One region of the Marinobacter sp. G5_S1_61_S3 genome, then DNA from elsewhere that is predicted to be linked to it. Evidence: predicted binding sites of a transcription regulator. Region 1 holds the regulator's gene; each other region holds the start of a gene.

Region 1 (10,063 bases):
CACCACGTCCATCAGTTCCGAGTCTACCTTGCGCTTATGGTTGCGCAGTATATCGAAGACGTTCTCCGCGGAATGACAGCAGTTCACCAGGGCATCGAGTTGCAGAAACCCAGCGCCGCCTTTTACGGTGTGAAAGCCTCGGAAGATGGCGTTGAGCAGATCGCTGTCGTCCGGGTTTTGTTCCAGGTCGACCAGTTGCTCCGACAGCTTTTCGAGTATCTCGCCTGCCTCAACAAGGAAGTCCTGCAGGATCTCTTCATCGGCATCAAGCGCCATGCGTTACCCTCTCTTACTCAGAAACCGAGACTGGACAGAAGATCATCAACATCGTCCTGTCCCGATACTACGTCTTCGCGTTCTTCGGCCTTGATCTGTGGACCAACACCCTGTTCCGCCGATATCTTTTCCCGCTCTTCCAGTTCATGCACGGTGCCGGTCATCTGGTCCACATGACTCGCCATCACTACCAGGCTCAACAGATGCTCTTCCACCTCTTTAACCAGAGTGGTGACCTTTTGGATCACCTGCCCAGTGAGGTCCTGGAAATCCTGGGCCAGAAGAATTTCCGACAAGTTGTCGTACATCGCCCCGGCATCGGTATTCAGGGTCACGAAAAACGTGTCGATACGGGCATAGAGCTCACGAAATTCAGCCGGCGCCATCTCGCGGCGACGCAGTTTCTGCCACTGGTCTCTCAGCTCGGCGGCCTCGTCGCGGAGGGCGCTGGCCTTGGGCATAGCCTCCTCAACCAGATCCATGGTCCGATTGGCCGCTTTACCGGTCATCTGAACCACGTACTCAAGGCGATCCGACGCATCGGTCATCTTCGACAGAGCTTCTGACTGTTCGGCGTTACGGGGATCGATCTGGAAATTGCGGATCGCCTCGTGGAGGCTGCGGGTCAAGCGGCCGACTTCCCGATACAGGCTCTGGTCCCTCACCTCGCTCAATTCATTGATCAGCGTCATCGCGCGGCCATAGTCCCCGGCGTTGACCTGTTCAACCAACTCGGCCGCCTGGCTGCGGAGTTTCTCCGTGACCTCCGGGTCGAGCCCCTGTGGGTCTTTTTTTCTATTGCTCATGGGAGCCGTCCGACCTCTGAATTACTGGATGCGTTCGAAGATCTTCTCAATCTTCTCCTTGAGTACGGCTGCCGTGAAGGGCTTGACCACGTAGCCGTTCACACCGGCCTGCGCAGCAGCGACAATCTGGTCGCGCTTCGCCTCGGCGGTCACCATGAGCACAGGCAGGGTTTTCAGGCTGTCATCGGCACGGACTTCCTTGAGCAGATCGAGTCCGGACATCCCTGGCATATTCCAGTCGGTTACCAGAAAATCGTATTTGCCGCTCCTGAGCATAGGCAGTGCTGTATTGCCGTCGTCTGCTTCGTCAGTGTTTGTAAAACCGAGATCGCGAAGCAGGTTCTTAATGATCCGTCGCATTGTGGAGAAGTCATCCACAATCAGGATTTTCATGTTCTTGTCCAATGGGACCTCCAGTTAAAAACGCCCGGAATTCGTTTTTGGCTTCCGGCTCACAGTCTAGCAGGCCGGTAGTTTAACCGCTTATTGTGTGGCCTTTGAGCCGGTTGTAAAGCACCGGTTACCAAAAGGCTACAGTAAAGAATGCCTGGTAACGCTGTTCAATGGGACTGGCGGCCTGTTCAGCTCTGCCAACCAGTAAGACGCCCCCGCAGACGGAGCGCGGCCTGGCTGTGAATCTGGCTGACCCGGCTTTCACTGACACCCAACACAGCACCAATTTCCTTCAGGTTCAATTCTTCCTGATAGTAAAGGCTGAGCACCAGCTTTTCTCGCTCGGGCAGGTCACCAATCGCAGCTGCCAGGCTCTTCCGGAAGTTGTCGGACGCCAAGCCATCCAACGGGTTATCACTGTCCTCTGTTTCTTCTATCGGCAGCTCGCCGGATTCATTGAGCTCATCCAGGCTAAAAAGTCGGCCACTGTTAGCATCGCTCAGGGAGGAATAGTATTCGTCGAGGTCCAGCCCCAGCTCCTCGGCTACTTCCGAGTCTTGAGCTTCCCGACCCAGGCGGTCCTCGACAGCCTTGATGGCTTTGGCAATGCGGCGGGAGTTCCTGTGGACGGATCGGGGTACCCAGTCACCTTTGCGAATTTCATCTACCATGGCTCCGCGAATCCGGATCCCGGCGTATGTCTCAAAGGTAGCCCCCTTGTCGGAACTGTATCGCTGTGCAGCTTCCAACAAGCCAATCATGCCTGCCTGCATAAGGTCATCCAGTTGGACAGATGCCGGCAGCCGCGCCATGAGGTGAAGCGCTATTTTTTTGACCAGCGGGGCCTGCTCCTCAACGAGCTGGGAAGGTCCTCGTGTACCCGTCCGGTTGTAGGTTCCAAGTTCTTTCGCCAATGTCATGTATCCGGCTATTCAGTGACAGGATCAAAATCAGACTTCGACGAGCCGCTCCACAAAGAATTCCAGATGTCCCCGGGGCGATGATGGCAGCGGCCAGCTATCCACTTTCTCCGCGAGGCTCTTGATCGCCAACGATGCTTTTGCCCGCGGATAGGCGTCCAGCACGGCACGCTGGCGCTGTACCGCTTTTTTTACGGCCTCGTCATACGGCACCATACCCACATATTGTAGTGCCACATCAAGAAAGCGCTCGGTAACCCGGGTCAGTTTTTCAAACAGATGGCGACCTTCCTGCTCATTCCTGACCTGATTGGCCAGTATACGGAAGCGGTTGGTGCCGTAATCCCGGTTCATAAGCTTTATAAGGGCGTAGGCATCGGTGATAGAGGTAGGTTCATCACAGACAACCAGTAATAGTTCCTGTGAGGCTCGGAGGAAACTGACCACCGATTCGGAAATACCCGCAGCGGTATCAACGATCAGCACATCGATCTGGTCACCCAGTTCGCTGAACGCGTTGATCAGGCCAGCGTGCTCCAGATTGGAAAGCTGGGTCATGCGTTGGGTACCTGAGGACGCGGGCACGATTTTGATGCCACCGGGGCCGTTGACCAACACATCCCGAAGGTCACATTCCCCGGCGATGACGTCCTGGATATTACGATTGGCGGTAATGCCAAGCAGAACGTCAATGTTGGCAAGGCCCAGGTCGGCATCGAGCAGCACCACCCGCCGTCCCATTTGTGCTAGGGCGATGCCAAGGTTCACTGATACGTTGCTCTTGCCAACGCCCCCTTTCCCGCCGGAAACGGCAATCACCTGTACCGGATGTGGTTTGCTCATACTGACTCTGATCTCTTGCCGCGTTTAACCGCAGGCTGTGTTGTTTTTAAACAGCGACTGCCTGTTGCTGCTGGAGTTTCTTCAGCCTCTCCACGGCCAACCGCACCAGCGGAATGGACTCAGCGTGGTGCAGGTCTTCCGGGATTTTCTGCCCGTCGGTGTAATACGCCACCGGCAATCCCGTTTCCATGACGAATCCCAGCGATTCACCCAGGGTCAGTGCTTCATCGATTTTGGTCATCACACAACCCGTAAGATTTGCCATCTTATAGCAATGCCAAACGGATTTCATGATGCGCGGCTGACTGGTTGCCGAAACCACCAGATGGGTTCGAATCCGATGGTGACTGCGAGCCAGCTCCATAAGCTGCTCCTCGTAGCCCTTGTCGGTGCTGGTCAGGCCAGCGGTATCAATCAACACCAGGTGCCGGTCCGACAGTTCGTCCAGTATGTCGTCCAGGGAATGGGTTTCGTCCACAACCCGAACTGGAACGTTCAGTATGCGCCCGAATACAAATAGTTGCTCATGGGCCGCGACCCGATAGCGATCGGTGGTGACCAGCGCCAGAGAGTCGGCACCGTGGCGCAGCACATAGTGCGCGGCCAGCTTGCCGATGGTCGTCGTCTTGCCGGACCCGGTTGGGCCCACCAGGGCGTAGACACCGCCCTCATCCGCCCATTCAGTACGCGCGGTCTTCACACCGGCGGCCAGCATTTTCAGAGACTGCTTCCAGCCATCCTCAAGCCGGCCTGCGCGGTGGCGCCGGGACAGAGAGTTGGCGAGCTCCAGCCCGAGACCAAACTCCTGCAACCTCTCAGACAGCCTCTGCTGTACTGCGTTCACCGCTGTTTGTTCGGGTTCACCGCCATTCCGGGCACTGACCAGGTCACGAAGGGAACTGATCTCCGCACGCATTTGCGCCAGTTCTCCGGAATAGGCAGCGCTGGCAGCGGTAGGCTCTTCAACCACCATGTCATCGTCGGCCAGCGATTCTTTCGACAAGCCAGCGTGACCGAAGTCCCCACCCGCAACCGCAACCGCATTACCATAGGTCGCGCGCTTTTCCCGCACTTCCCGAATACGATCGCGAGAGCGGCCGAGTTCGTCCTCCAGGCGGCGATGCTGTTCCGCCTGCATTTCGGCTAGCCGTGAGCCATTGGTGGCTTCCCGCGCAGCGTCACCGAGGCGTTGGCGCGCCATATTTTCGTCATAATCGAGCGCTGTCACAATTTCGACGCCACCATCCACACGACGATTGGAAAGGATTACGGCATCGGGACCCATCTGATCCCGCACCTGACGCAGTGCCTCTGCCATGCTTTGGGCAAAAAACCGCTTAACTTTCATAATGATGCTTCCTCCCCGGTCAGCGCTTTCCAGCGCCTTCCGCCTTTCCAGCCGCGGCCTTTACTGACCGACGGATGCGACAATAGTGATCTGTTTGTTATCCGGAATTTCCTGGTACGACAGTACATGCAGACGCTCTACTCCGTAGCTGGCAAACTTCGCCAGTACCGGGCGCAAGGGCCCTGAAACCAATAGAATCGCCGGCTTGCCCAACATCTCCTGGCGCTGAACGCTGTCCTGGAGCGACCTCTGAAGCTTCTCAACCATATTTGGCTCCAGCACCAGCCCGATGTCTTCCTGACCGCCGGATTGTTGACTCTGCTGCATGGACTTCAGCAATAACTGTTCCAAGTCTGGATCCAGAGTGATCACCGGGATCTCTGTGTCGTTGCCACAGATACTCTGGACAATCATCCGGCGCAGTGACTGGCGGGCAACCGTGGTCAGCAGCTTCGGGTCCTGGCTCTTCGGATGAACGTTCACGATCGCTTCGGCAATAGAGCGCATGTCACGGATCGGCACTTCCTCTTTCAGCAGGTTCTGCAGCACCTTCAGCAGCAGGCTGATGGAAATGGTGGTGGGTACCAGTTCTTCCGCCAGCTTTGGAGATACTTTCTCGAGCTGTTCCAGCCACTTCTGGACTTCCTCATGGCCAAGCAGTTCGTGGGCGTGTTTCTGGAGGATCTGGTTGAGGTGTGTTGCCACTACGGTACTGGCGTCCACGACGGTATAACCGAGGGTCTGTGCCTGGTCTTTCTTGTCCGGTTCGATCCAACTGGCGTCCAGGCCAAAGGCGGGGTCTTTGCCCTCTATCCCCTCGATCTTGCCGAACACCTGACCTGGGTCTATCGCCAGTTCACGGTCCGGATGGATTTCTGCCTCGGCAATGGTCACCCCCATCAGGGTGATGCGATAAACATTGGGCATCAGGTCGAGGTTGTCGCGAATATGGACCGAAGGCATCAGGAAGCCCAGATCCTGTGAGAGCTTTTTGCGAACGCCCTTGATGCGGCTGAGAAGCTGACCACCCTGGGACTTATCCACCAGGGGAATCAGGCGATAGCCCACCTCCAGGCCCACGACATCCACGGTGGCCACATCGTCCCAACCGAGTTCCCGGGTTTCCCCCGGCGGCGGCAGCTGGGCACTGTGTTCACCGCCCTCACCACCGGGCGGCAGGTCGCGCCCCGGGCCTGCCGGACGGGCACCACCGCCCCGGACCGGGAACACACCATCTTCCTCAACGGTCTGGCGCTCCTGTTGCCATATGTACCAGGCAATACCACCGGCAATCGCGCCCAGACCAAGGAATGCCACGTGCGGCATGCCAGGAATCAGGCCAAGGATGATGAGGATAACAGCAGCGATACCCAGCGCCTTGGGAGCGTTGAACATTTGTTGCAGTATCTGCCCGCCCATGTCCTGGCTGGACGTTACCCGGGTAACCATGATCGCTGCAGACGTCGACAGCAGCAGTGACGGAATCTGTGCCACTAGGCCGTCACCAATGGTCAGTAGTGCATAGTTCTGTGTAGCGGTACCAAAATCGAGACTGTGCTGAAGCATACCGATGGCAATGCCACCGATCAGGTTGATGGCCAGGATCAACAGGCCGGCAATGGCGTCGCCCTTGACAAATTTACTGGCGCCGTCCATGGAGCCGTAGAAATCGGCCTCCTGGGCGATTTCAGCCCGGCGATGCTTGGCTTCTTCCTGGTTGATAAGACCGGCATTAAGGTCGGCATCGATAGCCATCTGCTTACCCGGCATGGCATCCAGGGTGAAACGCGCGCTAACTTCCGACACCCGGCCGGCACCTTTGGTGACCACCAGGAAGTTGATGATCATGAGAATGGCGAAGACCACCAGGCCAACCGCGTAGTTACCGCCGATGAGGACCGCGCCGAACGATTCGATCACCTTACCGGCCGCATCACCGCCCTCATGGCCGTTGAGCAGAACAATCCGCGTGGAGGCAACGTTGAGCGCCAGCCTCAACAGTGTTGCCACCAACAAAACGGTCGGGAAGGAGGCAAACTCCATCGGCCGCAAGGCGTAGACACACACCAACAGGATCACGATCGACAAGGTGATGTTGAAGGTAAAGAAAACGTCCAGCATGAACGCCGGCATGGGCAGAATCATCATGCCCAGCAATCCCATCAACATCACGGGAATGCCGATATTACCCCGCGTCAGGGATTTGACATTATTGAGGACTAGCGCTCGGTCCATGCCGGGAAACTCTCCGATTGGCGGTTAACCGCAGGGGTGTGCGGGTCGTTTTTTTGACGCAGACGCATCGTTTGACGGGGTATTCGCAAGATCCGTACCACCCCTTACGGCTTTTCTTGTCACCGCGCCTGACGGACTCGGCAAGATACGGTATCCTTGCGCCATTTGCTGGCGTCTTTACTGCGCCCACAACCACATCATCGACCCAGACGCAAAGGTGAGCCCATGCCAATTCACGAGGTCAAGCACCCCCTTATCCGCCATAAACTCGGCCTGATGCGCCGCTCAGACATCAGCACCAAGAATTTCCGGGAGCTGGCTCAGGAAGTCGGTGCCCTGTTGACGTACGAGGCCACCAAAGACTTCTCGCTGCAGAAGAAAACTATTGAAGGCTGGGCGGGCCCGGTGGAAATTGAACAGATCCAGGGCAAGAAAATCACCATCGTGCCAATCCTGCGGGCCGGCCTCGGTATGCTGGACGGCGTGCTCACCCTGATTCCTGGTGCCCGGGTAAGCGTCGTGGGCCAGGTACGCAACGAGGAAACCCTGGAAGCCAGCACCTATCTTGAAAAGCTGGTAGGCGAACTGGATGAGCGCATGGCGATGATCATCGACCCCATGCTGGCCACCGGCGGTTCCATGATCTCTACCATCGACCTGCTGAAGAAAGCCGGTAGCAACGAGATCCGCGCCCTGGTTCTGGTTGCAGCGCCGGAAGGCGTGGAAAAGGTGCTGGAGAAACATCCAGATGTGTCGATCTACACCGCATCAATCGATGACAGGCTGAATGAAAAAGGCTACATCCTTCCGGGGCTTGGCGACGCCGGCGACAAAATCTTCGGCACCAAGCAGAAGGACGTTTAATCATGCAGGACCATAGCACCGACCCGGTCTGGAAACAGGCCATTGCCGGCTCACAGATGCTGCTGGTGGCTTTTGGCGCACTGGTACTGATGCCTCTGATTACCGGCCTCGACCCCAACGTTGCGTTGTTCACTGCCGGTATTGGCACGCTGATTTTCCACATCGTCACCGGCGGCCAGATTCCCATTTTCCTGGCTTCATCCTTCGCCTTTATCGCCCCGATCATTGCCGCCAAGGGGCGCTTCGGCCTTGAGGAGACACTCGGTGGCCTGATGGCTGCGGGCATCCTCTATATCATTTTGAGTGGCGCGGTACGTCTGCGCGGTACCGGTTTCATCACCCGCCTGCTGCCCCCGGTGGTCATCGGTCCGGTGATCATGGTCATCGGCCTTGGCCTGGCGCCGGTGGCTGTCCACATGGCTTCTGGCCGCACCGGTGATGGCGCGCAACAACTGGTGCCCTACGACACCGCTATCTGGATTGCGATGATCTCCCTGGCCGTGACCGTGATTATGGCTGTCTGGTCCAGCGGCATCTTCCGCCTGATCCCGATCATGTTCGGCATTATTGTCGGGTACATTCTGTCGGCCTTTGCCGGCATCGTGGACCTGTCACCCATCACCAACGCGCCCTGGTTCGCCATCCCCAACTTTGTGGCGCCGGAGTTCAGCTGGGCAGCCATCCTGTTCATGATTCCCGTGGCCATCGCACCGGCCATTGAACACATTGGCGACATCCTCGCCATCGGTACCGTTACCCGCAAAAACTATCTGGAGAAGCCCGGCCTGCACCGCACCCTGCTGGGCGATGGCCTTGCCACCAGTGCTGCCTCAGCCCTTGGTGGCCCACCCAACACCACCTATTCAGAGGTTACGGGCGCGGTGGTGCTGACCAAGAACTTTAATCCCAAAGTCATGATCTGGGCGGCGTGCATTGCCATCGTGCTGGCGTTCATCGGCAAGTTCGGCGCAGCACTGCAAACCATCCCGGCGCCGGTGATGGGCGGCATCCTGTGCCTGCTGTTCGGCTCTATTGCCGTTGTCGGTCTGAATACCCTGATTCGTCACCAGGTCGACCTGTCGCAGGCACGCAACCTGGTCATCGTTGCCGTCACTCTGGTCTTCGGGATTGGTGGCATGGCGATTGGTAACCTGGAGGGCATCGCCCTTTGCGCGGTGGTTGCCATAGCCCTCAACCTGATCCTGCCAGGCAAAGGCGAAGCATGGGGCGCAAGGATTCATGAGAAAGACACCCACTGACGGCCGACCCATGAAAATGGCTGACAGCTCCGGCATCAGCTTTACCGCCCTCTATACCGGTGCCGTATGGCACCGGTACGGCCTTTCCGACGACGTGCTTGCAACGGATCAGGGGCGCTGCCTGTATCACCTGATGACGCCCTTCGAGGTCGGCAGCAAAACACTCATCGGCGGCAACATCCGCACCTTCCTGCTGCAGCGCCACCTGATCATCGATCACCTGATCGAACAGGCCCTCGAGCGTGGCGTCACCCAGGTTCTGGAAATTGCCTGCGGAATGTCTCCAAGGGGCATCCGCTTGCGGGAAAAACACCCACACCTCCATATGGTGGAAGCCGACCTCCCCGACATGGCCACCAAAAAAGCCGCACGACTCCTGGCCTCCGGCCGCCTGGGCGATCACCATCAGGTAATGCCCATCGATATCCTGGCGGAATCCGGTGAACAGACACTGGAGGCGGTTTTCGCGAGAGCGTTCGACAGCAAAGAACCGGTGGTTGTCGTCACCGAAGGACTGACCAGTTATTTTTCCTTGCCGGTTATTTCCGAATTCTGGAAACGCCTGGCGGCACTGCTGCAACAGCGCCCGGATTCGGTCTATCTGTCCGAAAGCTACCTGATGCCGAACCAACCGCTGTTACGCGGTGCCCTGAAATCTCTCGTTGGACTGCTCAGCACGGTTACCCGCAGTGATGTCAGCTTCCACTTCCTGCACGACCAGCAAGCTGCTGAGCACTTCCGGGGCTGCGGCTTTCCCACGGCTGCCGTCCATAACCCTGTTAAGTTCTACGGCCGACTTCCGATTCCTGAGAGCCGTCACGATCCAATGGGTCGGATTGTTGAAGCTTCGGCTTAGCCCTCGCTGTAGCCTGTCTTTTTGGTGGCGGCGGATGTGGGGAAGGAGCGTGTTTTGGGCAGCCCGCCCGCAGAACCACCTCCCCCAAACCAACAGGCTAGGTACCAACACGCCAGCACCCAACTCAAACGTCGCGCCGCAAATCCGAAGGAATCGGAAACTTCGGCATCTGGGGCTTCTCGCCCCGTCCCTTGCGGAACTGACGAAGCTGGAACACATAGGCAAGCACCTGGGCGATCGCCATGTACAGACCATCCGGGATT
Region 2 (10,063 bases), on a different contig from region 1:
TCCACTGACGAACCTGCTTCAGATAATCCTGCTGGGAAGTGATGATTTCCCGTGCCAGTTCATCCTTCTCCGCCTCTTCGGCCAACAGCTTCTCTGTGGCATCACGAAGCGCTTCAATGACCTCTGGCGGGAAGGTTTTATGGGTGACATCCGGATAGTCTTCCTTCATACGATCCCAGGCCACGCCACTTTCATGCATGCTCTGGATGTACATGTCGTAGGCGGCGGTCCGCATAGCCACCCGCAGTACTTCCTGGAGCTCTTCGGGAAGCTTGTTCCAGGTTTTCTCGTTAATCAGGAACTGAACTTCAGCGCCAGGCTCCTGCCAGCCGGAGTAGTAGTACTTTGCGATCTGATGGAAGCCCATCTGAAAATCCAGTGCCGGGCCGACCCACTCCAGAGCGTCAATCGTGCCTCGCTCCAGCGCGCTGTAGAGCTCCCCAGGGGGGATGTTGGTCACCGCAACGCCCACTTCGGACATCACTTCGCCGGCGAACCCGGGTGTGCGCATTTTCAAACCCTGGAGGTCCTCAACACTGTTGATTTCCTCGCGGAACCAGCCACCCATCTGGTTGCCGGTATTGCCACCGGGAAACGACAGCAAGCCATGGGGACGATATACCTTTTCCATCAATTCCATGCCGCCACCGTAGTAAAACCAGGCGTATTGTTCAGGTGCAATCATCCCGAAGGGAACGGTGGTGAAATACATGGCATTGGGAATCGAGCCTTTGTAGTAATACGAGGCGGTATGCCCCATATCGTACTGGCCCGCCTTCACCATATCGAAAATACCGAATGGCGCCTTGTGCTTGTTGGATGAATCAATGCGGAACTGCAGGCGGCCGCCCGACATCTTTTCAGCCATCGAGGCCATGTGGCGCGTTGTTTCACCCAGAATCGGAGAGTTGGGCCCCCAGGTTTCTGCGAGGCGAAGCGTATAGGTTTCCTGGGCCGACAGCGACGCGCTTGCCAGCGCGAACACCAATGCCAGGACGGTCATGAAAGATTTGCGAATAGTCATAGCGAGGTCAGGTTCCGTTTTTTGTAGTGGTCGGATCAGATCGCCCACATCATAGCTTGCTGGCCGGCTGACGCCAATCGTCGACCGACCAGAAGCAACGGTTCTATACCTTGAACTGGCCTACCAGCTCACGCAGACTCTCACCAAGCCGCGCCAACTCGTGGCTTGCCTCGTTGGTCTGGTTCACACCAGTATCGCTACGCTGCGCCGCGTCCACGATGCGCACCACGTTCTGGTTGATTTCCTCGGCCACCTGGCTTTGCTGTTCCGCCGCGGTGGCAATCTGGGTCACCTGATCATGAATATGGCCCACAGACTTCTCAATGGTGCGCAGGGCGTCAGTGGCGTGGTTAATGCGCTCAACCGTTTCGCTGGAGCGTTGGCGGGACGCGTCCATCCGCTCCACCGCTGCGCGGGACTCGGTCACGAAGCCGTCAATCATACCGCGAATCTGATCAGCGGATTCCGCACTGCGTTTGGCAAGCTGGCGGACTTCATCGGCAACCACCGAGAAACCACGGCCATGCTCACCGGCCCGGGCGGCCTCAATGGCTGCGTTGAGGGCCAGCAGGTTGGTCTGGTCAGTGACGGCGTGGATGACGTCCAGCACCTGGGTAATCTCGTCGGTTTTCTCAGCCAGATTACTGATACGGCCAGAGCTGGATTCAATCTCCTCCGACAACTGATTGACGGACGCCTGTGCGTTGGCAATGGTCTCGCCGCCATCCCGTGCAAGCCTGTCGGCGTCAGAGGCGGCGCTTTCCACCGAGTTGGCATTGCCGGAAATCTGCTGGATCGTGGCCGCCATCTCATTAATGGCGGAGGCAATCTGATCGGTTTCCGAACCCTGCTCCTGTACCGAAGCACGGGTTTCATTGGCAACACGGCTGAGCTCTTCCGCGGCCGAGGCAACCTGGTCAGTGGTCGCGCCGACATCGCGGATGGTGTCCTGGATTTTCACCACGAAGGCGTTGAAGCGACGCCCAAGCTCGGCGAGTTCGTCGTTTCCTTCGTCCGGCAGACGGTGGCGGAGGTCGCCCTCACCCTCGGCGATGTCCTTCATCATCGCAGTAACGGTGTTCAACGGTTTCGTCACCGTACGACCGACAAACACACCGATGAGCAATGCGATGACGACCACAATCACAGTAACCAGAACGATAAAACCGAGGGTTTCGGCTATCTCCGCTTCAATATCCGCGCGTGCGGCAGAAACCACTTCCGCGATATCGGTGACATACACACCGGTCCCGATCATCCAGCCCCAATCGGGAACAATTGTGGTAAATGACACCTTGGGCTCAACCTCGCCGGAGGCGGGGTTGGGCCAGTCATAACCAAAAAAGCCATCCTTCCGTGCCGCTTCGAACAGTGATCGTATCAGCTTCTGAACATCTGGATTGGTCGTAGGTCCTTCCCGGGAAGGATCCGGCGCGTAGGCCAGGTTTTCCAGATCTTTGGCATACGCAAAAATATAGTTGCCGCCCCCAAATCGGATGGAGCGTAGACGATCCCTTGCCGCTTCACGGGCCTCGGCATCCGAAAGGTCCGGATCGTTCTTCGCGTCCAGCACCACGGAACGGGCGGTATCCACCAGATTCTTCAACCCTTCCTTGCGGGCACTGAGCAAACTTGCTTCAAGGCGCTCAAGCTCAGCCTCACCACCGCTTTTGATCTGGGCGACCGTAATCCAGGCAAGGGTTGCCGCCGTTATTACTACCGGGATCAGAACGCCCAGCAGAAGACGGGAACGAATGCGTAACCGGCTCAGCAATGTCATCAAGAAGTTCTCCGTATGAGATCAAATGTTCAGCGTAATTATCCACAACCGGGCACCCAGGGTGTGTTCCAGTTTGTAATACCGGTGTGTGCGACTTCGGGGTGTAAAGCTGCGACACTGCCACAACTCATTCATGCATTTGCTTTTATTGTTAAAAGTCTTAACGGCCGGTAGCGGATGGACTTGAACCAGCGTTAGACTAAAGGTCTAGCCCCAAACGTCCGATTCATCAAACCTGGCCCAATAAAACCAGTTTCAGGGGCACGGATGAAACACCTCTATCTGATTCGCCACGCCAAATCCAGCTGGGCCGATGATGGCCTTCGTGATCACCAGCGCCCCCTCAACAACCGGGGTCTGAAACAGCTGGCTCCCATGAGCAGGGCAATCCGTGCGGATGGGGCGTTCGATGGAACGGTCTACTGCAGCAATGCCACCCGCGCACAACAAACCCTGGAAGGCCTGATCCCGAGCAACCATCAACACGCCGTCAAACTGGCGCCTGTTCTATACACGTTTAACCATGAGGTCGTGCTCGACTGGCTGCGTGACCGGGACGAAGACAGCATTACCCTGATTGGCCACAACCCTGCGCTGGAGGATCTGGCAGGCTTACTGCTGAAGCACGCACCCGACACCTTCCCCACGTGCAGCTACATGCACATCACCCTGCCCATGGAGCACTGGTGCGAGATCGGCAAGAACAGGGGCCGGCTTGAACGGTTCCTGACACCCAAAGACGTCAGCTATGAGCAGTTTCATCGCAAACGGACGAAAATCCGTATCGACGAGCACTCTCCGCTGGCATGGCACATCCCGGAATCGCTGTTACACCAGTATCAACGCATCAGGGATCTGGAACCGGGCGTATTGCAGGGGTACGACGACGAGTTTCTGCATCAGTACCGTATTGCCATTCGCCGCAGCCGGGCCATCGCCGAAGCAGTTGTCGACATCAGTGGTGACAGCGATTTACGCAAGGCCGTCAAGAGTCTGAAACGGCATGGCCAAGCCACCAGCCGGCTCAGAGACCTTCACGTGTTACTGGGTGACCTGGCGCAATGGCCACTGGAGGAAGATACCCGGTTGGCCCTGGTGAGCTCCGGCGCCCGCAGCTATTTTGCCAACCTGGCAGACATTGAACACCAGGAGCTGACCAAACGCCTGAGCAGCGGCCAATACCGCAAAGACATGGATGAGTGGTACCAGCTTATCACCTCCCGCCACTTGAAGAAGATAACCCGGAAACTGGCCATCGAAGACATCCACAAAGCCCTGAAAAAGCACATACACAAGCACGACGCCGTGGCGCGGCAACTGAACGAACAGTCCCCGGACGATCACTTTCACGACCTGCGCAAACGGCTGAAACGCATACGCTACCTGGCCGAGTTGAACAAACCGGCGTTTCACGACAGGCTCAGGCCATTAAAACATCGACAACAGCGGTTCGGTGACTTTCAGGACCTGCACGTGCAGATTGACATGCTGCTGGCCTTTCGCAACAGCATTGCCACGGAGCCGGACATGCTGGCGCCCGTGGCGGGCCTGAACACGCTGATTTCAGACCTTGCCGTGGAGAAACATCGCGTACGGGCTGACATACTGTCCCTCGGCGGTATTGCCTGACAACCCACTAGACAACCCACTATTTGGGGGTGGGATTCATCCCACGCCCCATCCAGGCCGACCAGGAATAAAGCCCCAGCGCCACCCAGATCATCACGAAGCTCGCCAGCTTCTCCCCACTCATGGGTTCATCAAACACAAACAGCGCGATGAAGAACTGCAGCGTGGGGTTGATGTACATCAGGAAGCCCACGGTTGCCAGGCGCAGCCGGCGGGCCGCACCGGCGAAGAACAACAGGGGGATGGCGGTGACGATACCGCTGGACATCAAAAGCAAGGCAATGGTGATGTTGTCATTGAAGTGGGATTCTCCGGCCGAGCCCAGAACCCCGAGAGCCAGCAGGCCGACCGGTAGCAGAAGCAGCGTCTCAACAAACAGGCCCGAAAGACCATCCAGCTCCACCTGCTTTCGAAGCAGGCCGTAGGTGCCGAAGCTGAACGCAAGTACCAGGGTGATCCAAGGCACCACGCCCAACAGAAAAAGCTGATAAAGGATGGCGATGGTCGCCAATGCAACCGCCACAATTTGCAGTCGGGTAATGCTCTCACGCAGCACCAGCATGCCCAGACCGACATTCACCAGGGGCGTGAGGAAATACCCCAGGCTCGCCTGGAGCACATGACGGGTTTCCACGGCATAGATATAGACCCCCCAGTTCAGCGCAATGAATACCGCACAGCCGAATACGAAACCAAGCTTTTTAGGGCGTGCCAACGCAGCAGTGATGGGTTTCCAGCGCCCCAGGAAGCTCACCACGATGGCGAGAAAAACACAGGACCAGACGATCCGGTGAACCAGCACCTCGTAAGAGGGCACACCCTCGAAAAGCGCGAAGTAAATGGGGAAACAGCCCCACAAGGTATAGGCGGCCAGGCCGAAACCCACGCCTTTTGCTGCATCAGGCGTAGCATGTTTCACAGACAACAGGCCTTGTATTTTCTGCCACTTCCGCAGGGGCAGGATTCGTTCCGGCCAGGCTTGAGGGTCCCTTCGCGGGTATCGCCGGACACGTAGTACCAGCGCTCATCGTCGCGGACGAAGCGGGAGTTCTCATCCAGATACCCCCAGCCGCCGCCTGCCCGGTAAAGGGCGCGAAAGTGCACCGTGCCTTCGTGTTCACCTTCATCTGACGACAGTACCTGCAGCGACACCCACTTCGGCGCCTCGGTCAAATCAAGGTCTTGAGGCCGGGTGCTGGTGTGCCATGTGGCTTTCAGATAGTCCGTCAGATTCAGTACAAACGCGCTGTAGCGAGATCGCATAAGGGCTTCCGGTGAGGATGCCGGTTTGCCCTGATGGCATGGCTCGCAACAAGTACTGTACGGTTGGCGGCTGCCACAGGGGCAGTCGTCCGGGGTAATCTCTGGCGCCATCGGGTCGTCCTTATCGCCGGTTAGTGCTGTTCACGGACCCGGCAGACCCAGGACACGTAAATGATTCATTTTAACAGTTTTAGTTGCCCTGCGGCTGTGCTATCAACAATCATCAACTGACCTGATCGAGTAGCCCGATTGTGACTGACCTCTCCCTGCTGCAGATACTCCTTGCTAACCTGGCTTTGCTGGCCGGCGCCTGTTTGCAAGGCGTGGCAGGTTATGGCATCGGTACGCTGGCGGCACCATTGCTGTTCCTGATCAGCCCCATACTGATACCGGCGCCGCTGGTTCTGAACGCCGTGGTGCTGACGATTCTCATGCTACTGAGGAACCGGGGCGCGTTACAGGTCCGCGAGGTGCGTTTTGCCATTGGCGGGGGAGTTGGCGGCATGATCCTGGCCGGGATCACGCTGATGCTGATTTCACCCACGGGGTTCGAGCTGGCGTTCGGCGTTCTGATCCTGATTGGCGTATTACTGAGCGCAGGGGGTTTGCGACCTGCCCTGAACGCTCGCAACAGTATCCTGGCCGGCGCTGCCTCGACCTACATGGGAACCATTACCGCCGTTGGCGGCCCACCGATTGCACTGATCTACCAGAATCAAAAGGGGCCGCTGGTGCGGGCCAATATGTCGGCCTTCTTCCTGGTGGCGAGTTTTTTCAGTATTGCCGCCCTGGTGGTTTCCGGCTACCTGGGGCAGCGAGAGCTACAGTTGTTTGCGGTCACCTTTCCAGGGGTTCTCATCGGCTTCTGGCTTTCCGGCAAGCTGGTCAACCGCATGCCTTTTGACGGACTGAGGCCGGTCATTCTTGGCATCGCCGCCGTTGCGGGTGTGGCGGCACTGGTTCGCGGGCTGATGTCGCTCTGACCCCGGGACTACTCGGCCCACAGTCTCGCCCGGAAATGGCTCTGTTTCCACAATACCGCGACCCATATCGCGTGAAGATTGATCAAAAACGCCAAAATCCACTCGAAGGCGTCGTCTATCTGGCTGTACACCCCTGGCACAACGGCCGTGAGGATAACCGATAGAATACCCACCGCCAGTATCAGCTCACACAGCCACAACAGTCGCCGGCCATTGGCATACCATCGCGGGTGTCCCTTCAGGGCCGAGCTGATCAGCAACTGTGCAATGAACGTCAGCGAAAAATACAGCACGACACCTATCCGGCGAATCAGATTGAAACCGTCTCCTTCGTGCCCCAAAGCCAGTGTGTATGCAGCCAGCGACGTACACGCGACGAAGCCCAGCCTGGGAATCCAGGGCCGACCGCGGCTGGTGGCACCCAATTGCTGTAGCCAACGACCGTTGAGGGCCCAGAACAGAATGCCGAGAATCGCCGCCGGCAACATGGTGCCCTTGAAAATGAAATAGCTGGTACCGTATCGGCCGGTGCGGCTAATGCTCGTGCAACTGTCCCAATAGGGAATACACCAGGAAATATGCCCCTCCAGCACCGACACCGCGAAGGTTGCGTGAATGGTGACCAGCGGCGTCAGCGTGGCGGCGAGCGCCAGCCACCACAGGGGGATGCCATTCCTCACGGAGGTCATAACGTTATTCTCTCATTACAAAATAGTTGGAAAATCGAGTGCTTGCAGACTGTCATCTATAATAGATTAGCAACGTATTACTCATTCGCGATGACTTTGTGCGCATCATTCAGTCGCTTCTCTACCTGATTTCGGTTCCACATGATAAGACGACACCCTCTGCTTCAACTGCTTGCAGTCGCCCTACTTTTACCCTTCGGTTTTGCCAATGCTGTGGGTCAGCCGCCTAACATCGCGTTCTATTACGGTAACGAAGCCCCAATAGGCAGCTTGATGGCCTACGACTGGGTGGTACTGCAACAGGATCAGGCCAGCGACGCACGTATCGACCTGCTGACCGAAGCCAGCACAACGCCCATTGCCTACGTCAGTGTCGGAGAGATGGCCCGCAGCCACCGCCTGTTCGCAAGCCTGCAGAACAGCTGGCTGATCGGCAAGAACCCGGCCTGGTCGAGCACAGTGCTGGACCTGCGCAACCCCGAAGTCCGCGCCTTTCTGCTGGACAACCTCATTGACCCGGCCTTCGAACGCGGCTTTCAGGGGGTGTTTCTCGATACTCTGGACAGCTTCACGCTTGCCGCCAGTGGCGAAGCGCAAATGCAAGCCTTCGCAGAAGCCCAGACAAAACTGATTTCAGACATCCGCGCCAGGCACCCGAACGGCAAGATCATCCTCAACCGCGGCTTCCACCTGCCGGACAGCGTTATCGGCCAAGTCGACGGGCTTGCCCTGGAGTCCTGGCGTAATGGCTACAACGCCAAGGACAAGCGTTATTACAAAGTCTCTGAAACAGATCGCCAGTGGCTGGACAAACAGCTACAGCGCTGGCGTGAGGCACGACCTGACATGCCCATGATTGCCATCGATTACGTCGCGGACGCCTCCCAGGCCGAGGAACTAGCAGGCCAGCTACGTCGCGACGGTTTCGTGCCCTGGGTGGCCAACCCGGCCCTTGATCGCCTCAGCCCGTCCAAACCCGTCCAGGTGAAACGCCACGTTCTGGTGATTCATGACTTGCCGGAATTCAACATGGACAGAAGCGCTGCCCATCGTTTTGGTGGCATTATCCTGGAGCGTTCCGGATTCATCCCACAGTACCATTCCGCGCTAGAGCCCCTACCGACGGAGCCCACCGAAGACCGGTATGCGGGTATTCTGGTGTGGTGGGAAACCGGGGATCGCCACAGCGGCCTTTGTTCATGGCTTGCCCGGCAGCAGGACAAGGGCGTACCCGTGGTGCTGATGGGACTGATTCCCGGCAACCCGGCGTGCAGCGGCGTGATGGCCGCCAGCAGCACCACTGTGCCCGCTGCGCCTCTGAGTCATGAGCGCGTACACCCATCGGTGGCCAACTACGAAGGTAGGCGGCTTCCTTCCCTGACCACACAGGCCATGCCGAAAGTAGAAGGACACACGCCCTGGCTGACCATCACCGACGCGCAGGGCCAGCAATTTTCGGCCATCTACACCCATGACAAAGGCGGCGTGGCCTCAGCGCCCTTCCTGTTCGAAACCGGCCCCGACGACGAAGCCTACTGGCTGTTCAATCCCTTCGAGTTTATCCAGCAGGCCTTCAGTGCACCTGCCATGCCGGTAATTGATACCACCACGGAGAATGGCCGCCGCATACTCACCGCCCACATTGACGGCGATGGCTTCGTCTCGCGGGGGGAATTCCCCGGTAGCCCGTTGGGCGCCCAGGTCATCCAGGATGAGATTCTGTCACGGTATGAGGTGCCCCATACCGTTTCGGTCATCGAAGCGGAAGTTTCACCCGAGGGCCTATACCCGCGCGCCAGTAAAGAGGCGGAACGCATCGCCAGGGCCATATTCAGATTAAATTCGGTGGAAGTTGCATCTCATACCTACAGTCATCCGTTCTTCTGGCAGTCGATAGAAGGTGGCCCCGCCCCGAGGCTTGAAAACACGCTGTATGGCTATTTCATGAACATCCCGGATTACCAGGCTTCCCTTGAACGCGAAATCGAAGGCTCGGTGGGATACATTAATCAACGCTTGGCCCCGGCGAACAAGCCCGTATCGGTGTTCCTCTGGACAGGCGACGCCCGGCCCGGCGCCAATGCCCTGAAACGGGTTCGGGAAGCCGGCCTGGTCAACGTCAATGGCGGCAACACCAAGCCATTGCCCTACGCTTCCGAGCTGGCAGAAACCTGGCCTGACGCTCGCCCAGTGGGCGATGAGCTACAGGTGTACGCACCGGTGATGAACGAAAACGTCTATACCAACGACTGGACAGGCCCTTACTATGGGTTCCGCAATGTGACGGACACTTTCCGCATTCTCGAAGACAAAGGCCGGCTAAAGCCCATGGGCATTTACTACCACTTCTACTCGGGCACCAAACCCGAGGCCCTGGGCGCCTTACACGAGATCTATCAATACGCCCTTGATCAACCCGTCACGCCGCTCTATCTCAGCGACTACGCCAAGCGCGTGCAGACCCTCTATTACTCGGCGTTGCTCAGGGACGACAACGGTGGCTGGCACTGGCGCGGTATTGGCCAACCCCATACCGTCACCATTGAGCAGGACCGGTTTCCCGACCTGGAGAGAAGCACTGGCGTCGCCGGTTTCCACGATGTTGCCGGCCACCGCTACGTGCATCTGACCGGTGATTCGCCCCGCCTGTTCCTGACCGACACCGCCCCCAAAGGCCCCTGGCTGGCCCACGCCA
Region 3 (10,063 bases), on a different contig from region 1:
CATTCTGGATCGCCTGGATGAAAACTCATTACGCGCCCAGCGACGACTGACGATCCCGTTCGTTAAGTCGGTGTTGGGCTGGTAGGGCGTTATATTCGCAGGGAAACTGTCAGAGGAAGCAGCATGAGACGAGTAGTGTTTAACCAGAAAGGTGGCGTCGGCAAGTCCAGTATCACCTGTAACCTGGCCGCGATCAGCGCCGCCCGGGGCAAACGAACACTGGTTGTCGATCTTGATCCCCAGGGTAATTCCACCCACTACCTGCTGGGTAGGCCTGCGGGCGAGCTCAAGGATACCATTGCCGACTACCTTGAGCAGACGGTGGCGTTTACCGTGTTTAATCGGCGCGCTGACGAGTTTGTCCACGCCTCTCCCTTCGACAACCTGTTTGTTATGCCTTCCAGCCCGGAACTGGATTTTCTGGAGCGCAAACTGGAAGCCAAGCACAAGATTTACAAGCTGAGAGAAGCGCTGAAGAAACTCGGTGAGTCGTTTGACGAAATCTACATTGATACGGCGCCGGCGCTCAATTTCTACACTCGATCCGCATTGATTGCGGCGCAGCGATGCCTTATTCCTTTCGATTGCGATGATTTTTCCCGTCAGGCTCTCTACAGCATCCTTCACGAGATTCAGGAGCTGCAGGAAGACCACAACGAAGACCTCGTGGTCGAAGGTATTGTCGCAAACCAGTTCCAGCCCCGCGCCAGCCTGCCAAAGAAGCTGGTGCGTGAGCTGATGGACGAGGGCCTGCCCGTATTGCCGGTGAGGTTGTCCAGCTCGGTGAAGATGAAGGAGTCGCACCAGAGCCGGCAACCGTTGATTCATATGGCACCGAAACATCCGCTGACACGGCAGTATGAAGACCTGTACCGAGTGCTTCATGGCGAAACCGTTGAACTGGAACCCCTGGCAGATTGAGAGTGAGCGTATCTATGGCGAATTCGTCCGACCATACCACCCGTGTCGCGGACAGCCTGCTTCAGATAGAGATTGAGTTGCGGCGAATTGATGCGTGGGAGAGTGAGCCGCCATCGCCAGAGGCGCTGCAGAGTGCCCAGCCGTTTGCCGTGGACACGCTGGAGTTTACCCAGTGGTTGCAGTTCGTCTTTGTCAGCCGCATGAAAGTGTTGATTGAGGGCGGTCAGCCCCTGCCTCAGGTGTCAGGTATGGCACCGATGGCGGAAGAGCACTTCCGGGGCAGGGAAGAGTCCGGGGCCGCCCTGATTAGCAAGCTGGAAGAAATGGACCGCCTGCTGTCCGGACAGCCCTGAGCGTATAATCAACCCTGAGCGTGTGAACCGGGCCTCCGGCCGAATCAGTCGTGAGTGTCCAGGCGCATGGACAGATCCACCGCCCTGACATCCTTGGTCAGTGCTCCGATAGAGATATAGTCGACACCGGTCTCGGCAATCGGCACCAGTGTCTCGCTGTTGACGCCGCCGGACGCTTCCAGCTTTGCGGCGCCAGCCGTGTGAATAACCGCCTGGCGCATATCCTCCAGTGAGAATTCATCCAGCATGATGATGTCCGCGCCTGCGGCCAGGGCCTGATCCAGTTCTTCCAGATTTTCGGTTTCCACTTCCACCGGCCGGCCAGGGGCAAGTCGGCGGGCCTCTCTGACGGCATCCGCAATGGAGCCACAGGCGGCAATGTGGTTTTCCTTGATCAGGAAGGCATCCCACAGACCAATGCGATGGTTATGGCAGCCACCGCAGGTGACCGCGTATTTCTGCGCCAGTCGCAGGCCAGGCAAGGTCTTGCGGGTATCCAGTAGCTGAACACCGGTATGGGCGACACGGCGGGCATGGCCGGCACATGTGGTGGCAACGCCGGACAGCAACTGCAGCCAGTTCAGGGCTGAGCGCTCGGCGGTGAGCAGGCTGCGAGCCGGGCCTTCCATGGAAAACAGCGATTGGCCGGGGCTTGCCTCGTCTCCGTCCTGCACCTGCCAGCTCAGGGTGACCCCCGGGTCCACCTGCCGGAACACCTCCTCAACCCATGCGCGTCCGGCAATGGTTGCGGCATCCCGGGTAATGACATGTCCGCGACTGATGCGCGCTTGTGGAATCAGCATGGCAGTAATGTCGCCATCTCCAATGTCTTCACGCAGGCTTTGTGCAACGGTTTCAATGCGGGACTGGCGGAGCAGTTCGGCTGGAATCATGGCAGAATTTCCGGTTGTTCAGTGGCGGTTTGGAGGCACGTTGGGTGTGCGGTTGTGATTCTATAGGCCACAGCCAGATTCGCCAAACGTGGAAAGGTGGGGGTGCTAAACTGTGACAACCATCACTTAGACACAAAAGGTGACAAATTCTGACACAAGGTGACGTGGGTAAGGCCTAAGATGTGCAATAACACATTTCTCCAGCTATCACCCGGAGCAGCCGAATGGCGCAGGATAACAAGGTTGTAAGTCTCAAAGGCCAGAAGCTTCCTGACAGGTTTTCCCTGCCGGGCTCTCTGGTGCGCCTGCGTGACGTATCGGGTCAGTCACTGAAGTCTGTACTGTCTGGTTTTTTCGACAAGGCGGACGACGCGCTTTTTGAGCTGGCGGACAAGGCTGGAACCAACCAGGATCAGACCGCGTACTTTGACGCCATGCGTGAGTTGAGGCTGCGGCGCAAGAACATGACCGTGTCGGTGCTGCAGTACGTCAGCCGCGCGTTCAATGACATCGGCTCGTTCAAGCCGGGTGGTGGCAGTGGCACCCTGGATGAGGTGGACCAGGACTCGCTGGCGTTGCTGGACCATTCCGATCTGGAGCAGCAGGTCGCCATCGACAACCTGATCAACAAACTGCGCAACCAACACGCGGAGGTTATACGCCTGCTGAATGTGCGGGTTGCTCACCTGCTGCCCTCGGTGCGTCTGGAAGATAGCCAGATGCCCTTGAGCCCGGAGGTGATCTGCGGAGGAGTTGCGGAAGCCTGTTCCGATCTGGATATCGATATCCGTGCCAAGCTGGTGGTGCTTAAACTGTTCGACCGCTTACTGGTGGGGGTTCTGGGTGATTTCTACAAGGATGCCAACAAAACCCTGATCGCCGAAGGGGTGCTGCCCGACATGCGTCGCCCGCCGGTCGGTGGCCAGGGCGCGTCTGGCAAATCCGCCCCGGCTGGGGGGCGGACTGCTGGGACGCTGTCAGCGAGCTCGGAGTCAGATGCGTCGGGGCCGCTCACGACGCCGTCCGACGATGTGCGGGCAACGTTTTCTGAACTGAGCGCTCTGTTGCACCAGGGGCAGAGTTCGAGCGAGTACGGCACAGAAAACAGTGGTGTGCCCAGCGCCGGCGCGCTCGACACCCGTACACTGATGACGCGGCTTCACGAAATCCAGTCTCAGTCAGTCCATTGGGGGCAGGGTGAGGTTGTGCCTCTGTCAGAGCAACTACAGCAGGTGTTCCGGTCGGAAACCGGGAAGAAACATGATGTCGGCCAAGTGGACAGCGACGTCATCAATCTCGTGTCGATGTTGTTTGATTTTATCCTGGAAGACCGTCAGCTCCATCCGGTGATGAAGTCCGTGATCGGGCGCCTTCAGATTCCCGTACTCAAGGTGGCGCTGAGCGACAACAATTTCTTTAACCGGGGCGGACATCCGGTACGGAAGCTGCTGAATGAGCTGGCCATGTCTGCTATCGGTTGGACCGAGAAAAAGGCCGGCCAGCGTGATCCGCTACGAGACAAGATCGAGTCGGTGGTTGATCGCGTGCTCAACGAGTTTACCGACAACGTCGATATTTTCAGTGAGTTGCTCAGCGATTTCGGCCATTTCATGGATTTGGACCGTCGTCGCAGGGAGCTCGTGGAGCAGCGTCTGCGTGATGCTGAGGAAGGCAGGGCCAAGCAGGAGCGGGCATCCAAAGCGTCTGAGAACCTGCTGAACGAACAGATTACCGGTCGGGATCTGTCTCCTCCGGTCGTCACACTGTTGAATGAGGCGTGGGCAAAGTATCTACAGTGGATTGTGCTGCGTGAGGGTGAAGACAGTGAGCGCTGGGATGAGGCATGTGACCTTACCCGGCAGCTCGTATGGAGTGTTGATCCCAGGCCCATCAACGACAACACTCGCAGCGAGCTGCTGCGGTCGATTCCGGGAATCGTGGACGGTCTGAGAAACGCCCTACAGGAAATTTCGTGGGACCCGTTTGCCACCGACGCCGCCATAAGAGACCTTGAACTGGCCCACGTGGACGTGTTCCAGCGCCTTGTCACCACAACCCGCCCTGCTGTGGCGCCCGAACCTGAACCTCAGGCTGCGCCCCAAAAGGTGGAGGCGGAACCGTCTGTGGTCTCCAGGGATATGTCGGATACCGCGCCCAAAGCTCCAGAGAAAGTGGAGCGAACGACTGAGGGCGTAATGGCAGGCGCCTCCGAGCCCTCGGATGCCACCACGTCTGTATCTGCTAGCCCCGTGCCAAGCCCTGAAGAGCCGGCCGCAGAGGAATTGGCCGGGAGCTCCGGCGCAAATGTCGAGCTTCAATGGCTGGAGCGGGCTGATGGCCTTCGTGTTGGCTCCTGGGTTGAGCTGACCCGTGATGGCAACAAAACACGCTGCAAGCTGGCCGCGTTTATCAAGGCGACGGGCAAGTACATCTTCGTTAATCGCAGTGGTGCCAAGGTGGCGGAATATCAGCGTGAAAACCTCGCACTGGCGCTCGCTGCGGATGAGATCTCCATGTTGGACGACGGCCTGATATTCGACCGGGCGCTGGAATCCATCATCGACAACCTTCGCAGTAGCCGCAAGGACTGATCGTATAGCAAGACCGGAGACTTTGTGCTTCAATCAGGGGCATCAAAGCAACAACGGCGAACGCATCGGTGGACCGGTCTGTTCGCCCCGGCCTGTTGGAACCACATTGTCTGAAACCATCCCTTCGCGCAACACCATTGACCTGTCGCCACCGGCTGTCGCCGGATTACGGACGACCGGTCGGGTAGCCGGCGCCCATTGGTGCCCGTCTCCAAATTTTGGCAAACGCCCCGACGGGGCGGCAATATCCCTGTTGGTTGTTCATAACATCAGCCTTCCTCCCGGGCAGTTCGGAGGCGATGCCATCGAACGGTTTTTCTGCAACCAACTGTCCCCCTCAGAGCACCCCTATTTCGAGACCATCGCCGATATGAAGGTTTCGTCACACCTGCTGATCCGCCGGGATGGTGAATGCCTTCAGTTCGTCAGCTTGTTGGAGCGCGCGTGGCATGCCGGGCGGTCCTGCTTTCAGGGCCTGGAAGAGTGCAACGATTATTCGATCGGCATTGAGCTGGAGGGTGCGGATGACATTCCATACACCGCAGCTCAGTATGAGGTGCTTGCTGACGTGTCAGCATTGATCATGAAATCGTGGCCGGCCATCACGCCAGAGAGGATCACCGGGCACAGCGATATCGCACCCGGTCGCAAAACCGATCCAGGCCCGGCTTTTGACTGGCCCCGATATCGGCAACTGCTTGGTACAGGGCATGGCAACGGAGCGGATAACTGATGGTATTGGTGGTGTTTCTGCTCGCTTACCTGGTGAGACGCAAGCTGGATGCGGCCAACGCCTGGTCTTCTGAGCCGTTGTGGCGTTCCGCGTTTAACCGGGGAGGCGCTGAAAGGTCTGGTAACGAGGCAGGCCTATGGAAGGGGCTGGTTATTATTCTTGTGCCCTCGCTGATTCTGGCCGCCGGGGAGTACTATCTGCACACCATTGGCTGGCGCATGGCCGCGTATCCATTGGAGTTTTTGTTGATGGTGTTGTTGATGGGTGCGCCGGGTTGGCGGGCGCGCCTGGAGGTTTACAGTGAATCCTGGGCCAGGGGCGACATGCAGTCCGCTTGGCATCACGTTATGGATATTTTACCGGCTGACGAACGGGGCGCGGCAACGTCGCCCGATGAGATGCATCTGGCTTTGTCACGAACGCTGATGGTCAGCGTCTTCGAGCGTTTTTTTCTGGTCGCTTTCTGGTATGCCGTTGGCGGTATTGCGGCTGCCTTCTTTGCGAGGGGAGTTGTCGCGTTAAGGGATCACTGGCCGCAGGTGGCAGCGAGACCAGGGTTTGCCGCGCTGGCGGAGATACTCAATTGGCTTCCCTCACGACTACTGTCCTTCACGTTTGGAGTCGCAGGTGATCTTGCCGGTTGGATGAAAGAAGGGAAACGAAGACTGTTTGATTTTAGCCTCAGAACCAACCAGCTATTGATGGGCGCTGCGAGCGCGGCATTGACGGGCTATGCACTGGACCCGGAACGGTTCTCAAAGATCCATCCGGACGAATGGGCGGGCTTTGGTGGTCGCAGCCTGGAGGCCATCCGGGATTTGCTGAACCGAAGCATGCTGGTCTGGATCTGCATCCTTGCGCTGCTGGTTATTGCCGGTGTGCGCTGATCACGACATTTTGACAAAAATTACATTTTTACGCCGAAAAACACTCAAGTTTGTAGTACTTTAGTCGACAATATAAACAAATAGAATAAAGTTCCATCCTTTCGATGCTTTCTGTGGGGGTACACGTGAACCAGCTTATCAAGCCTGCAGTAGCGCTGATGAATCGGCTGCCGATGTTCTACAAATTCAGCCTGATCAGTGTGTTGTTCCTGCTTCCCATTATTGCCCTTTCCTGGTTGGTTATCAGTGAACTGAACCGGTCGGTTGATACCATGACCCGGGGCGTGGAGGGATTGGAGCAGCTCGAAAAGGTGGATACGCTGCTGGCAGAGTCCATGGCATACCGGGATTTTCGTGCCCCCGGCAAGATCAAGGATGACAATGAACTGCTCTCACAGTCGGCAGAGTCGTCAGAAACGATTGATAGAATTCTTGAGGAACTGGTTAACGCAGAGGCTCGTTTTGATGAGTCCGGTAACTGGTCCCAGCAGGTGGCGATGCTGGTGGAAGAGTGGCAAACACTCAAATCGACTGACAGTTATCAGGGCAATATCGACCCCCAGTTCAAGTATTATCAGGAGTTCGTCCAGAAAGTGCGGGCGCTCTTGTCCGCGACCATTGAAATTTCCGGCCTGGGGCAGGACGCATCCCGGGAAAACCTGCTGCTTCTGGGGCTTTTGCGTGAGTCGCTGCCGGATGCCCGCAGCATCATTGGCCGGGCCAGGACGTTCGGGACCTTTGCGCTCATCGACGGGCAGGTCGGTTACAACCTCAGTGACGCTCTTAATGAAATCTATGACGAACTGACCAACCGCGCATCACTGCTCGGGCCTGCACTGACCGTATCGATGGACGCATCGCCGACCCTGGAGAAAACGACAGGTGATGCTGTCGAGGGCATTCTCGAGAGTCTGGTGGTTGTGCGTGACGAGCTGGATGCTAACATCATCACGCCCATGCGCCTCGAGTTACCCTGGCGGGATTTCAACCGCACCATCGAAAACCAGCTTGCCCATTACGATGCGCTCAAGGCTGGAATTTTTGACGTCGTTGGCGCAAACCTGAACTCACGCCTGGAGGGCGAGCTGCAGCAACGGCAGTTGATTATTGCCGCATTGGTAATTGTCCTGTTGGTGGTGGTTTACCTCTACGTCGGCTTCTTTATGTCGGTACGCACGGCTATTAATCGTTTCAGCACGGCAGCAAGGTCCGTGGCTGAGGGCGATATGACGACTCACATCCAATTGGATAATCGTGATGAATTGGGTGAACTGACTACCGAGTTCAACAACATGACGGACCGGATTGCCGAATTGATCCGCTCAGTGAGCAGCACTACATCGGACGTCGATCGGCAGGCCACTCGTGTCAACGATACCGCGGCTGCGAACAGTGAGGCCGTTGCGCGGCAGATGGAGGAGTCTGGCCAGATCAACGAAGCCATGAACCAGATGGTGGAAGCGGTCAATGAGGTCACTGAGAGTGCTCATCGCGTGTCTGATAGCGCTGGCGCGGCTGAAGAGGATACCGAGAGAGGCCGCGGAGTGGTTGCGGATACCGTCGCCACCATCAACCGTCTTGCCACCGAAATCTCCGGCGCGGTTGATGTCATCAACCGGGTAAACGCCGACAGCGATAACATCAGCCAGGTTCTGGTCGAAATCAAGGCGATTGCGGAGCAGACCAATCTCCTGGCATTGAATGCGGCCATCGAGGCTGCGCGCGCCGGTGAGCAGGGCCGTGGTTTTGCGGTGGTGGCAGACGAAGTACGTTCACTGTCACAGCGTACCCACAAATCGACTGAGGAAATCGAGGGTATGATCACCCGGTTGCAGAGCGGCGTGAAGGAAGCCGTTGCGGCCATGACCAACAGCCATGACGTGACTGAAACCACGGTGAAGAAATCGGCGGAAGTGACGGAAGCGCTGGACCGGATTGCCCAGGGGATTTCGACCATTGTTGATATGAGCCACCAGATCGCACAGGCGGCCGAGGAGCAGTCTGCCGTGGCGAAAAACGTCAATACCAACGTTGAACAGATCAGTGTCCTGGGTGAGAAAACGGCAGATAACGCCGAGGAAACCCTGGCATCGTCACGGGAAATGTCACAACTGACTGCATCCCTGCAGCGCCTCGTGGAAGCGTTCAGGGTCTGACATTCGGGATCTGAAGGGTGTGCTCCTGAGATCTATGGCGATAGCTGTTTAATACAGTTTGTCAGCATCTGGTTTGTCGGAACATCAACGCCCAGCGCATGCCCGCGCCCGACGATATACCCATTGATAAAGTCAATTTCGGTAGGGCGGCCCCGCCGCCTGTCGCTGCGCATGGATGAGGTATTCCGCGCCGTTTTGCGGGCAACCGTTTCGATGCGTTCGCGAATTGTGATTGATGGCAGGGCTTTTCCAATATCCTCCTTCATCACCTTCGAGATTTCGTCGCACAACTCATCGATGTGTTCCCGGTAGAACGGGTCCGTGAGGATGTCACCGTTCGGGCAGTCGAGGATTGCCGTAAAGGCATTGATACCCGCATTGATGATCAGTTTGTCCCACAGCCGCCTCTGAATGTCTTGCTCTGCGTGAACCGTCAACCCGCTGGTGCCAAGCGCCGTTACTACCTGCGTCAGATGCGTCGTCGCACTCTTGGTTAATGGGCCAACCCAGGTTTCGCCTTTGCCGGCGTGGACTGTGCAGCCTGGTGCTGGGCGGTTCGCCCCTTCGGTGGTGCTGGCGGCCAGGATCGGTCGTTGTGGCCAACGCTCGGCGACGGCTTGCTGGCAGCCCATGCCGTTCTGGAACAGGACAATGGGGGTGTCCGGAGAAACATAATGGAGGTTGGACTCAATGGCATCGAGCGTATCGCCCGCCTTCGTGGTGACCATCAACAGTGAGGGGGGTGCCTCAGTGGCGAGCAGGTAGGGAACTGTGACAACTTCCTCCGGGCCTTCGAACCGCCGGAACGTGTAAGTCAGTGCGGGGTTACCTGTTTCCGGGGTAACCTTGCGACGAGGGATAAACGTTACCGTCCCGGTGGGCAGGTAGCCCGCCCAGAGTTGGCCCATGGAGCCTGCTCCGAGAATGGCGATGCGGCCATTCCCGGACAGCCCCTGATTATTCCCTGGCGTGGCCATGGGTTACATGGCCTCGATGGCGGCCCGTTGCTCGCTGAGCCGGCTCATGCTGCCCTGGGCATCGCTGAGCTTTTCCTTCTCTTTTTCTACCACCTCTGCGGGCGCCTTGGCAGTGAATTTCTCGTTGCCAAGTTTTCCTTCCAGTCGGCCAACTTCTTTCTGCAGTCGCTCCAATTCCTTGTCCAGTCGCTTGAGTTCGGCATCCTTGTCAATCAGACCGGCCATGGGCACCAGCACTTCCATCTCGCCAACCAACTGGGTGGCTGACATGGGGGCTTCGCCTTCGGTAAACCATTCCAGGCTGTCCAGGCGCGCCAGTGATGATAGGAACTGTCGGTTCTCGTCCAAGCGGCGTTTGTCGTCTGGGTTTTTACCACGCAGAAGCACCGGGATGGCTTTTGCCGGGGAGATGTTCATCTCGCCGCGGATATTCCGAACAGCGACAATCACGCCTTTCAGCCATTCAATATCGGCGGCAACCGCAGAGTCCTGCTTGTTGGCATCTGGCTGGGGGAAGGGTTGCAGCATAATGCTGTCACCACTCTTACCGGC

Evidence for each region. Region 1 encodes FliA, which starts transcription of late flagellar genes. Its sites were predicted from a motif close to CTAAAGTTTNNNNNNNNNNNGCCGNTAA; they were not measured.
Region 2: the regulator FliA is predicted to act here: its motif matches at 2,965-2,992, upstream of ACTRWH_RS04660 (methyl-accepting chemotaxis protein).
Region 3: the regulator FliA is predicted to act here: its motif matches at 6,422-6,449, upstream of ACTRWH_RS16150 (methyl-accepting chemotaxis protein).

What each region holds. Positions count from the first base shown of each region.
Region 1 covers NZ_JBQKUK010000005.1:43,764-53,826, reverse strand. The annotation lists gene ACTRWH_RS05925 (chemotaxis protein CheA) at 1-276, opposite strand, end outside; gene ACTRWH_RS05920 (protein phosphatase CheZ) at 294-1,082, opposite strand; gene cheY (chemotaxis response regulator CheY) at 1,104-1,487, opposite strand; gene ACTRWH_RS05910 (RNA polymerase sigma factor FliA) at 1,664-2,395, opposite strand; gene ACTRWH_RS05905 (MinD/ParA family protein) at 2,426-3,238, opposite strand; gene flhF (flagellar biosynthesis protein FlhF) at 3,285-4,586, opposite strand; gene flhA (flagellar biosynthesis protein FlhA) at 4,647-6,821, opposite strand; gene upp (uracil phosphoribosyltransferase) at 7,047-7,685, shown strand; gene ACTRWH_RS05885 (uracil-xanthine permease family protein) at 7,688-8,944, shown strand; gene ACTRWH_RS05880 (class I SAM-dependent methyltransferase) at 8,925-9,800, shown strand; gene flhB (flagellar biosynthesis protein FlhB) at 9,925-10,063, opposite strand, start outside.
Region 2 covers NZ_JBQKUK010000004.1:50,721-60,783, reverse strand. The annotation lists gene ACTRWH_RS04665 (TRAP transporter substrate-binding protein) at 1-1,024, opposite strand, end outside; gene ACTRWH_RS04660 (methyl-accepting chemotaxis protein) at 1,128-2,804, opposite strand; gene ACTRWH_RS04655 (CHAD domain-containing protein) at 3,072-4,433, shown strand; gene rarD (EamA family transporter RarD) at 4,453-5,352, opposite strand; gene ACTRWH_RS04645 (YchJ family metal-binding protein) at 5,349-5,807, opposite strand; gene ACTRWH_RS04640 (sulfite exporter TauE/SafE family protein) at 5,948-6,679, shown strand; gene ACTRWH_RS04635 (Frag1/DRAM/Sfk1 family protein) at 6,688-7,368, opposite strand; gene ACTRWH_RS04630 (endo alpha-1,4 polygalactosaminidase) at 7,642-10,063, shown strand, end outside.
Region 3 covers NZ_JBQKUK010000016.1:61,298-71,360, reverse strand. The annotation lists gene hda (DnaA regulatory inactivator Hda) at 1-85, shown strand, start outside; gene ACTRWH_RS16180 (ParA family protein) at 124-921, shown strand; gene ACTRWH_RS16175 (YqcC family protein) at 936-1,274, shown strand; gene nadC (carboxylating nicotinate-nucleotide diphosphorylase) at 1,319-2,167, opposite strand; gene ACTRWH_RS16165 (DUF1631 family protein) at 2,392-4,758, shown strand; gene ampD (1,6-anhydro-N-acetylmuramyl-L-alanine amidase AmpD) at 4,865-5,491, shown strand; gene ACTRWH_RS16155 (histidine kinase) at 5,491-6,378, shown strand; gene ACTRWH_RS16150 (methyl-accepting chemotaxis protein) at 6,483-8,534, shown strand; gene ACTRWH_RS16145 (2-dehydropantoate 2-reductase) at 8,567-9,511, opposite strand; gene ACTRWH_RS16140 (valine--tRNA ligase) at 9,515-10,063, opposite strand, start outside.